3 regions of the Cryobacterium mannosilyticum genome follow, and region 1 is predicted to be linked to each of the others. Evidence: predicted binding sites of a transcription regulator. Region 1 holds the regulator's gene; each other region holds the start of a gene.
The links. The regulator HspR, encoded in region 1, represses chaperone genes until heat shock. The targets are predictions, from matches to a motif close to AAGTTGAGTCNNNNNGACTCAACTT.
Positions count from the first base shown of each region.

Region 2: a site for HspR is predicted at 1,925-1,949, ahead of E3O32_RS04035 (ATP-dependent Clp protease ATP-binding subunit). Genes of this name have one in related genera too.
Region 3: a site for HspR is predicted at 1,565-1,589, ahead of E3O32_RS09090 (ATP-dependent Clp protease ATP-binding subunit). Genes of this name have one in related genera too.

Region 1 covers NZ_SOFM01000030.1:1,994-5,266, reverse strand. The annotation lists gene E3O32_RS10960 (nucleotide exchange factor GrpE) at 1-161, shown strand, start outside; gene E3O32_RS10955 (DnaJ C-terminal domain-containing protein) at 154-1,161, shown strand; gene E3O32_RS10950 (heat shock protein transcriptional repressor HspR) at 1,164-1,583, shown strand; gene E3O32_RS10945 (class I SAM-dependent methyltransferase) at 1,590-2,756, shown strand.
Region 2 covers NZ_SOFM01000010.1:33,711-36,983, reverse strand. The annotation lists gene E3O32_RS04055 (hypothetical protein) at 186-743, shown strand; gene E3O32_RS04045 (DoxX family protein) at 1,031-1,480, opposite strand; gene E3O32_RS04040 (hypothetical protein) at 1,484-1,840, opposite strand; gene E3O32_RS04035 (ATP-dependent Clp protease ATP-binding subunit) at 1,968-3,273, shown strand, end outside.
Region 3 covers NZ_SOFM01000025.1:10,086-13,358, forward strand. The annotation lists gene E3O32_RS09085 (primary-amine oxidase) at 1-1,389, opposite strand, end outside; gene E3O32_RS09090 (ATP-dependent Clp protease ATP-binding subunit) at 1,638-3,273, shown strand, end outside.

The DNA.
Region 1 (3,273 bases):
GGGAGGCCTTCGACCCGAACGTGCACGAGGCGATCTTCCAGATGCCCACCGCGGGCATTGAGGTGGACACCGTCGGTGATGTCGTGGAGACCGGCTACTTCCTCGGTTCGACGCTCCTGCGGGTGGCCAAGGTCGTAGTTCAGGTACCGAGCGATGGCTAGCCAGGACTGGTTTGACAAGGACTTCTACAAGGTCCTGGGGGTATCGAAGGACGTCACTCCGGCCGAGCTGAAGAAGGCTTACCGGAAGCTGGCGCGAAAGTACCACCCTGACTCCAACCCGGGCAACCCGGCAGCCGAGGCGAAGTTCAAGGAAATCAGCGAGGCGCACTCGGTGATCGGCGACCCTGCCCAGCGCAAGGAGTACGATGCCGTTCGCGCCATGGGCGGTGGAGCTCGCTTCACCGCCCCCCGGGGCGGCGGCGGGCAGGCCGGCGGTTTCGACGACGTGTTCGGCGGCATGTTCGGCGGCGGTGCCCGACAACAGGGCTACTCCTACGAGCAGGGCGGCTACGACGACCTCCTCGGCGGGCTGTTCGGCCGAGGTGGCGGAGGCGGCGGCGGCGGTTTCGGCAGCACGAGCGGCGGCTTCCGCGGCTACGGCGGCCCGACCCGTGGGCGTGACGTCATCGCGTCGACCACGGTCGACTTCATCACGGCCACCCATGGTGACCAGATCACCCTGCAGACGCAGGATGGCCGCGCGATCAAGGTGAAGATCCCGGCCGGTGTCGCCGACGGGCAGAAGATCAAGCTTCGCGGCCAGGGGCAGCACAGCCCCGACGGCGGCGAGGCCGGCGACATCGTGCTCACGGTCTCGGTGCGCAAGCATCCGGTCTTCGAGCGCGAGGGGCTCAACCTCAGGGTGGCCGTTCCGGTCACCTTCGTCGAGGCCACGCTGGGGGCGACGATCGAGGTGCCCACCCTGGGCGGTCCCCCGGTCAAGCTGCGGATCGTGCCCGGCACCCCGAGCGGGCGCGTGCTGCGCGTCAAGGGGAGAGGCGTCGTGACACCCAAGGGCACCGGCGACCTGCTCGCCGAGGTTCAGGTTGCCGTGCCGTCGCACCTGTCGAAGGACGCGGAGGAGAAACTCGAAGCCTTCGCGGCAGCCCTGCCGAAGGAGAACCCGCGCGACGACCTCCTGGCGAAGGCGAGAGACTAGCGGTGGATGAGAACACCCGGGTTTTCGTGATCTCGATGGCGGCGGAGCTTGCGGGCATGCACCCGCAAACCCTCCGCCAGTACGACCGCCTGGGGCTGGTGAGCCCCGACCGCACCCCCGGTCGGTCCCGCCGGTATTCCATGCGGGACGTGGCGAAGCTGCGGGAGATCGCGGACCTGGGTGCCGAGGGTGTGAGCCTGGAAGGCATCCGGCGCATCCTCGAACTCGAAGACCATGTTCGCGGGCTCGAGTCCCGCCTGCGCGAACTCGAGGCAGCCCTCGCCGACGAACTGCTCAACCGTCCGGGCCGCCGTGTCTTCGCGGCCGGCTCGGCCGGTGAGGTCATCTCGATGCGCGCCGGCACCCGCACCAGGCGCGCGAACCAGATCGTGATCTGGCGCCCGCTCGGCCACCGGGAATAGCGCCGCATGAGCCATCTGACCGGGGCGGCCGCCCAGCCGTCCCCCTTCGCCTTCGAACGGCTGCGGCGCTACCCGGATGTCGAAGCCGACAACCTCTTCGCCGTGGATGCGAGCGACCGGCTGATCCTCGATGAGGCGGCCGACGCCGTCGCGGCCGCGGCCCCCGGCGAGGTCGTGGTGATCGAAGACCGATACGGTGCCCTGACCCTGGGCGCGGCGCACCTCGGGGGAGCCCGCGACATCCGGGTGCACCAGGACGTGCTCTCGGGGGAACTCGCCCTCGCCCGCAACGCCGCCGACGCCGGTCTGGCCGGGGCGTACCGCTCGGTGGGCCTCACCGAGGAACTGCTCTCCGGCGCCAGGGTGGTGTTGCTGCAGCTCCCGCGGAGCCTCTCGGCCCTCGACGAGATCGTCGGCGCCATCGCGCGGTGGGCCGCCGCCGACGTCACCGTCTTCGCGGGTGGCCGGATCAAGCACATGGCGCCGGCGATGAACGGGGTGTTCGCCCGCCACTTCACCAGGCTGGACGTGACTCCGGCCCGTCAGAAGTCGCGGGTGCTGGTCGCGACCGGCCCGATCCGGCCGCCCTCGGCCGGGACCACCCCGGACTGGCCGCACACCCAGCGCCACGAGGACCTGGCCATCACCGTCTGCGCGCACGGCGCGGCGTTCGCGGGAACCACCGTCGACATCGGCACCCGGTACCTGCTCGAGTTCCTCGGCCGGATGAAACCGGGAGCCCGCACGGCAATCGACCTCGGCTGCGGCACCGGCGTGCTCGCGGCAGGCCTGGCCCTGCGCCGCCCCGACCTCACCGTCATCGCCTCCGACCAGTCCGCGGCCGCCGTAGCGTCGGCCGGCGCCACCATGGTCGCCAATTCCGTCGCCGACCGGGTGTCGGTGATCAGGGACGACGCCCTGGCGAGCCGACCGGATGCCTCCGCTGAGCTGATCCTGTTGAACCCGCCGTTCCACATCGGGTCGTCGGTCCACGCCGGCATCGCCCTCAAGCTGTTCGACGACGCCGCCAGAGTGCTCGCACCCGGCGGTGAACTCTGGACGGTCTGGAACACGCACCTGGGCTACCGTCCCGCGCTCACCCGCATCGTCGGACCCACCCGCCAGGTCGGCCGGAACTCCAAGTTCACCGTCACGGTCTCCACCCGTTCCTGACCCCTCAAGCCGTGGCTGCGAACCGCCGGTCGGGCCCGTGCTGACCCGCGTCCGGGGGCGACACGCCCGGGATGTAGACGAGAGTTGCGGCCCCCGGGGATTCACCGTAATGTCATTCAAGTCACCCCACAGGTTCGGAAAGCGGAAGTGCTTACCGGCCTCAAGCGGGACCACTCCCAAGTCAGTTTCTGCCAGTCAGATTCTGCTTGATGATGTCGTGTTGAGTCCCTTCACCGGGACCGAACACGACAACAAGAAACAACAGGAAGAGCCCCGAAGCGACAGCCCATTTGGGCCTGAAGTCGGGTGCGTCCGATCCTTGAGAACTCAACAGCGTGCACAATGTCAAATGCCAAAAACCTCGGTCGTAGGGCTCCTTTCTAGGGAGTACCGCGGAAGAGATTCCTTTGGAAAACATTTAAACAACAAAGCAAGTCAGTAATGATTTGTTCTGTCAGTTTCAAACTTGTGTCTGGTCCGCCCATTCCGGCGGTCAGTCACACTAGATGTGCCGGAT
Region 2 (3,273 bases), on a different contig from region 1:
ATTCGGCCGCCTGGGCGCCGCCGGCCATGCCGATCGGCGTGAGGCACGAGCAAGACGCCGTTATGGTGCCCGGCTCGGCGAGCCAGCGGTAACCGAGCGCGGCGGGGTGAGCCGGGAGGCTCGCCGGCCCGATGGAGTGCCGACGCGCCTCCCGGTAGGCTCGATGCATCGGGTGAGGAGGTGACGTGTCGAAGGTCAGCACGATGGTCGACGAGGGCCTCTTCATCGCGCTGTCCGCCGTGCGGATGGCCGTCAAGAACGAGATCATCATCGGCGCTCTCCGGGAGCACGCCGACTACGATCCCGAAATGTATGCGGACGCCGCCCGGAACGAACTGGACGTGCTCATTCGCCAGAACGACTCGTACGCCCGGCGGGTGCGCCGCCTCCGGAAGACGCTGACCAGGTCCCGGTGGACCACCGATCTCACCGAGGACCAGCACGCGGACATCAGCCAGCTCCGGCTCCGGCGTCGGGTGCACGAACGGCTCTCGATCGCCCTGCGGGCGGTCGCCGAGGATGACCGGCACGTTGCCCGTATCGTCGAGCGGGCCCAGCGGGCCGCCAGTGACGAGATCCGGGCCGCGGTGTCAGCGAAGCTGGTGCGGCTCGCCATCGACGACCGTGACCCGGACTACGAGGACCGGCGGGCAGCCCGCACCGAGGTGTTCGTGAGCATCGACCTGGCCGTACTCAGGCTCAAGCACGCCGAGAGGTCCGGTTCGCCGGCCAGCGACTACTGATTCCGACGCGGCGCTCCAGGGGGCGCCGCGGTCGGCTCAGCTGCCGGAGAACAACCGGGCGAAGAATCCCTTGGGGGGCGGTTCGTTTTCGTGCCCGCGGCAGCGTTGCGCGCCCGGAACCCCTCGCATCACCTGGTCGACGTGCTGTCCGCACCCGGCCCAGGTTGTCTTTCCGCACTTCCTACACGTCACTGCTCGGCACATTCGATGGTCCCTTTCGTTCAGCTGTCTCGCTCACGATACCCCATGGGGTATCCGTGATGCTGGCAGGGAACTGGGAGCCCGGTTCAGCGGCGGGCCGACCGGGCCGAACGCCAGGCCTGCCAGGCCCCGGTGGACCACAGGGCCCAGAGCACCAGCAGGGGCTGGAAGGCCAGCCGGATGCCCCGGCTCAGGTCGGAGTTGAGCCCGAACGAGTCGGTGGCCGTGACGAACTGGGAGATGTTGCCGGGGAAGACGGCGAGGAAGAACGCGGCGACGACCCAGCCCACCGGCACGCGCCATCGGGGCAGGGCGAGCAGGGCCGCGCCCAGGGCGATCTCGACCAGGCCCGACGCGATCACGACGAAGTCGCCCCCCAGCGGCAGCCACTGCGGTACCTGGGCGAGAAACGCCTCCCGGTTCCAGCTCAGGTGGCTGATCCCGGCCAGGAGCAGGAACGCGCCCAGCAACCAGCGTCCGATCGTTCGGGGGAGGGTGGTCGGGGTGCGCCCGCGGTCGGCGACCTGTCTGGTCATAGTTCAGGACCGCCCGGCGATTGCGGCGGCGACGTCGGCGTCGGTGCGCGCATTGAACACGCCCCACATGATGTGGGTCGGGCCGCTGCCGTCGCTGCCCGGCGCGGCAGCCCGGCTCGTCCACCGGTTGGCCAGGGCCGCGGCGCCGAGCTCGGTCAGCGACGCGGCGATGACCGTCCTGCGCAGCTTGCCGGCGACGACGCTCCCGTCGGGGGCGAGCCGCCAGCCTCGGTCGCTGGCGAGCACCTGGCCGATCTCCTCCTCGGTGAGCCAGCGCGAAAAGCTCCGTGCGGGCGGGGTGATGTCGGTGAGCTTCATCGTGGGCGTGTCTCCGGTCTCGAGCAGGTCTGCCCAGTCCACCACACTCTCCGGTGCCCCGGCCTGATCCGCGCGTCACGGCCGACTCACGGGAAACCCCGGGAATGAAATCAGGATGCCCGCGTTAAGTTGAGTCAAGGGCACTCAAGTTTCACCATCAGGAGGTCACATGCCTACATTCCTTGGTCCCGCAGGGTCCGACGGCGGTTCGTTCGACGAGTTCATCGCCCGCTACCTGCAGGGCCAGCGCGCCGCCCAGTCGGCGCGTCCCATCGACATCACCCGGCTGCTCAGCCGCCGCACCCACGAGGTGCTCGCCCAGGCTGCCCGATACGCGATCGACCACGGCCACTCCGACGTCGACGTGCTCCACATCCTCCGGGTCCTGGCGGTGCAGGAGCCGGCCGCCGGGGCGATCCGGCGAGCCGGGTCGAATCCGGGCGCCATCGCCAAGGCCGCCGAGCAGCGCCTTCCCGAGAAGTCCGAATTGCGCCCCGATGCCGACCCGTCGCTGACGCCGTCGGCGCAGCGCGCGCTGCTGGATGCGCACCAGGTCGCCCGCGCCTTCGGCTCGACCTACATCGACCCGGAACACCTCTTCTTCGCGTTCGTCGTGAATCAGGATTCCCCGGCCGGCCAGGTGCTGGCCGCAGCCGGGGTCACCCAGGAGTCCCTGCAGTCCGGTGCCCGCGCGGCCGAGGACGGCCGGCCGGCCGGTGAGCAGTCCGAAGCGGCCGTGGAATCCGAGACCCCGATGCTGGAGCTCTACGGCACCGACCTCACCCAGCGCGCCCGCGACGGCAAGCTGGACCCGGTCATCGGCCGGGCCGACGAGATCGACCAGACCATCGAGATCCTGTCCCGCCGCACCAAGAACAACCCGGTTCTGATCGGCGAGGCCGGGGTCGGCAAGACCGCGATCGTCGAGGGTCTGGCCCAGGCCATCGTCGACGGGAAGGTCCCTGAGCAGCTGCGGCAGAAGCGGGTGATCGCGCTCGATCTGCCCGCCATGCTCGCCGGCACCCGGTACCGCGGCGACTTCGAGGAACGCCTGACCAAGACGATGGACGAAATCAGCGCGCGCACCGACGAGCTCATCGTCTTCATCGACGAACTGCACACCGTGGTCGGCGCCGGAGGGGCCGGCGACGGGGCGATGGATGCCGGCAACATCCTCAAGCCGCGCCTGGCCCGCGGGGAACTGCACGTGGTGGGAGCGACGACCCTCAAGGAATACCGCACCGTCGAGAAGGACCCGGCGCTCGAACGCAGGTTCCAGCCCGTTCGGGTCGGCGAGCCGAGCATCGACGACGCCGTGCAGATCCTCACGGGTTTGCAGGGCCGGTACGAGGAGCACCACGGCGTGCGCTACACGGCAGAGGCGATCCGGAGCGCGGTCGAAATGTCGGCGCGTTACATCACCGACCGGTTCCTGCCCGACAAGGCCATCGACCTGATCGACCAGGCCGGCGCCC
Region 3 (3,273 bases), on a different contig from region 1:
GATCGGTTCGATCCGGGTCTCGGAGCGGAAGACCGTGTTCTCCGGACCGTCGATGTCGAGATCCATCCGGGCGACGATGAAATGCTGGTGGAACGGCGCGTAGGTGCGGGTGTCGACGAGCGTGCCGTTCGGATGTGGCTGGCCGGCGTCGAGGTGGGTGACCACCATGATCCCGGTGGCGCGCACCTCGCACTCCATGTTGCCGTCCTGGTAGAAGCGCCAGTAGACGAGGTACTCGTAGTTCGCGACGGTGACGTGGAAGGACACGACGAGGCGGCGCATCCGTCGCACCTCGGCGCCGCCGTCGTGGTCGACGTGCTTCCAGAGCACGGCGTTGTCCTCCTCGTGGATGCAGAAGGCGTTCGGGATCGTGTACGGCTCGCCGCGGCTGTTGTGCAGCACGGCGTCGAGATAGCGGATCTCGCCGAGGCAGTCGCAGCCGAGCTCGAGCGAGGTGGTCATGAAGCCGAGGCCCCACTCGCCGATGTCGAACGCGGTGCGGCGGAAGTGGTCGACGCTGGGGTCGCGGTAGGGCACGACCATTTCGGCGAAGGAGAGCCGGTTGGCGATCGGGCGCACCCGGTCGCCGTCGGTGTAGCTCACGTTGTGCAGGGTCATGCCCTCGCGGTAGTTGAACCCGATGCGGAGCGACCAGTTCTGCCACCGGACCAGGTTGCCGTCGACCGTGAAGCTCGGCCCGTCGGACTGCACGATGTCGAGCGGCGCGAGCGGCGGGCGGCGGCTGAGCTCGCGGATGCGTGGCGGAATCAGGTGCGGGACGTACTCGCCCATCACCTCCGGGCGTTCGACCTCGAACGAGTCCTCGATCTCGAGGAGTTCCATGCTGTTCACGTCGATGACGAAATGCAGGCCGCTGACCGGCCCGGCGTAAGGGTTCGCGCCCTTCTCCCGGCGCACCCAGATGTCCGCCCAGCCGAGCCGCCGGCCGCGGAAGCGGTCGGGGATGACGGCGTCGCCGTAGGTCCAGGTGTCGATGAACACATTGTCGAGGTCGGTGATGCCCCGGCCGGCGAGCACGGCGATCACGTCGGGGTGGGCGCGGAGGGCGGTATCCGCCTCGTCCCACTCGTCCACGGTGAAGTTCGCCTGCACGCCGGGCACAGTGGCCCAGTCGAGCAGGGAGTCGTCGGTGAGGGAGACCACCGCGACCCAGGTGCTGTTCTCCGCGCGGTTGAGCACGACGAGCCTGGCCCGCCGGTCCGGCACGGTGCCGTCGGCTTCGAAGGCCCGGACGGCGCCCTTGGGGGGTTCGACGAGTTCGATCGAGGCGAAGCGCCAGCCGTCGCCGACCCCGTGTTCGCGGGCGAGGATGGCGGACGCGGCGCTGAACTCGGCTCCGGCAAGTGGATCGAGCGGGTGAAAGGCCATCGTGATTCCTCTGCGTTGAAGAGTGGATGTCTGTGGGGCGTGAAGATGCGGTCATCCACACCGTACATCCAGAGGACGGTTCGTGGCGGCGGAAGATCGGGGGCCGGGCGCAGTGAATTCGCCTGCCCCGCGCCCGGGCGGGCGCGGTGCTGGCGTGTCGGTCGAATATGAAATAAAGTTGAGTCGATGAGGCTCAGCTTTTTCGTTGGTCTCCGTGTGGGGCCGGCCGGCCAGAGAGAGGTTTCCCGATGCAAGCAGGTCAGCAGCCGCCCCAGGAAGACGCCAAGACGGCCCTCGAGCAGTACGGGGTCAACCTCACCGAGATCGCCAAGAGCGGCAAGCTCGACCCGGTGATCGGCCGGGATGCGGAGATCCGCCGGGTCAGCCAGGTGCTCACCCGGCGCACCAAGAACAACCCCGTGCTGATCGGCGAACCCGGCGTCGGCAAGACGGCGGTCGTGGAGGGCCTCGCCCAGCGCATCGTCGCCGGCGACGTCGCCGACTCGCTCAAGGGCAAGCAGCTCGTGTCCCTCGACCTGGCGGCCCTGGTGGCCGGGGCCAAGTACCGCGGCGAGTTCGAGGAGCGGCTCAAGGCCGTGCTCAAGGAGATCAACGACGCCGAGGGGCAGATCATCACCTTCGTCGACGAGCTGCACACGCTGATGGGCGCCGGCGGCGGCGAAGGCTCGGTCGCGGCCTCCAACATGCTCAAGCCGATGCTGGCCCGCGGCGAACTGCGCCTGATCGGCGCCACAACCCTCAACGAGTATCGCGAGTTCATCGAGAAGGATGCCGCGCTGGAGCGCCGCTTCCAGCCGGTGCTCGTGGACGAGCCCAGCGTCGAGGACACCGTGGCCATCCTGCGCGGGCTCAAGGAGCGCTACGAGGCCCACCACAAGGTGACGATCGCGGACTCAGCGCTGGTGGCCGCGGCATCCCTCTCCAATCGCTACATCACCGCCCGACAGCTGCCGGACAAGGCGATCGACCTCATCGACGAGGCCGCGAGCCGGCTGCGGATGGAGATCGACTCGGCGCCGGTGGAGATCGACGAGTTGCGCCGCAGCGTCGACCGGCTCAAGGTGGAGGAGCTCGCCTTGAAGAAGGAGAAGGACGACGCATCGAAGCAACGCCTCGAGAAGCTGCGGGGTGACCTCGCGGACCGTGAGGTTAACTTGACGGCGCTGAAGGCCAGATGGGACCGCGAACGGGCTTCGCTGAATCGGGTGGGCGACCTCAAGAAGCAGTTGGATGAAGCCCGGGTGCTCCGCGATCGCGCCGAACGTGAAACCGACTTCCAGGAACGTTCGCGACTGGAGTTCGACGTCATGCCCAGAATCCAGAAGGAGATCGAAGCTGCCGAACGCGCTGAAGCGTCCCCGGACGAGCCCCGCATGGTCGGCGACCACGTCACCGCGGAGGACATCGCCGCGGTCGTGGCCATGTGGACCGGCATCCCAGTGGGCCGGCTGCTGCAGGGCGAGACCGACAAGCTGCTGAACCTGGAGGGCGAGCTCGGACACCGGCTGATCGGGCAAAAAGAGGCCGTGCGCGCCGTCGCCGACGCCGTGCGCCGCAGCCGAGCCGGCATCTCCGACCCGGACCGGCCGACCGGGTCGTTCCTCTTCCTCGGGCCGACCGGCGTCGGCAAGACCGAACTGGCCAAGGCGCTCGCCGAGTTCCTCTTCGACGACGAGAAGGCGATGGTGCGCATCGACATGAGCGAGTACGGGGAGAAGTTCTCCGTCTCCCGGCTCGTCGGGGCGCCCCCCGGTTACATCGGCTACGAGCAGGGCGGGCAGCTCACCGAGGCCGTGCGCCGCCGCCCCTACTCGGTGATCCTGTTCGACGAGGTGGAGAAGGCGCATCCGGAGGTCTTCGACG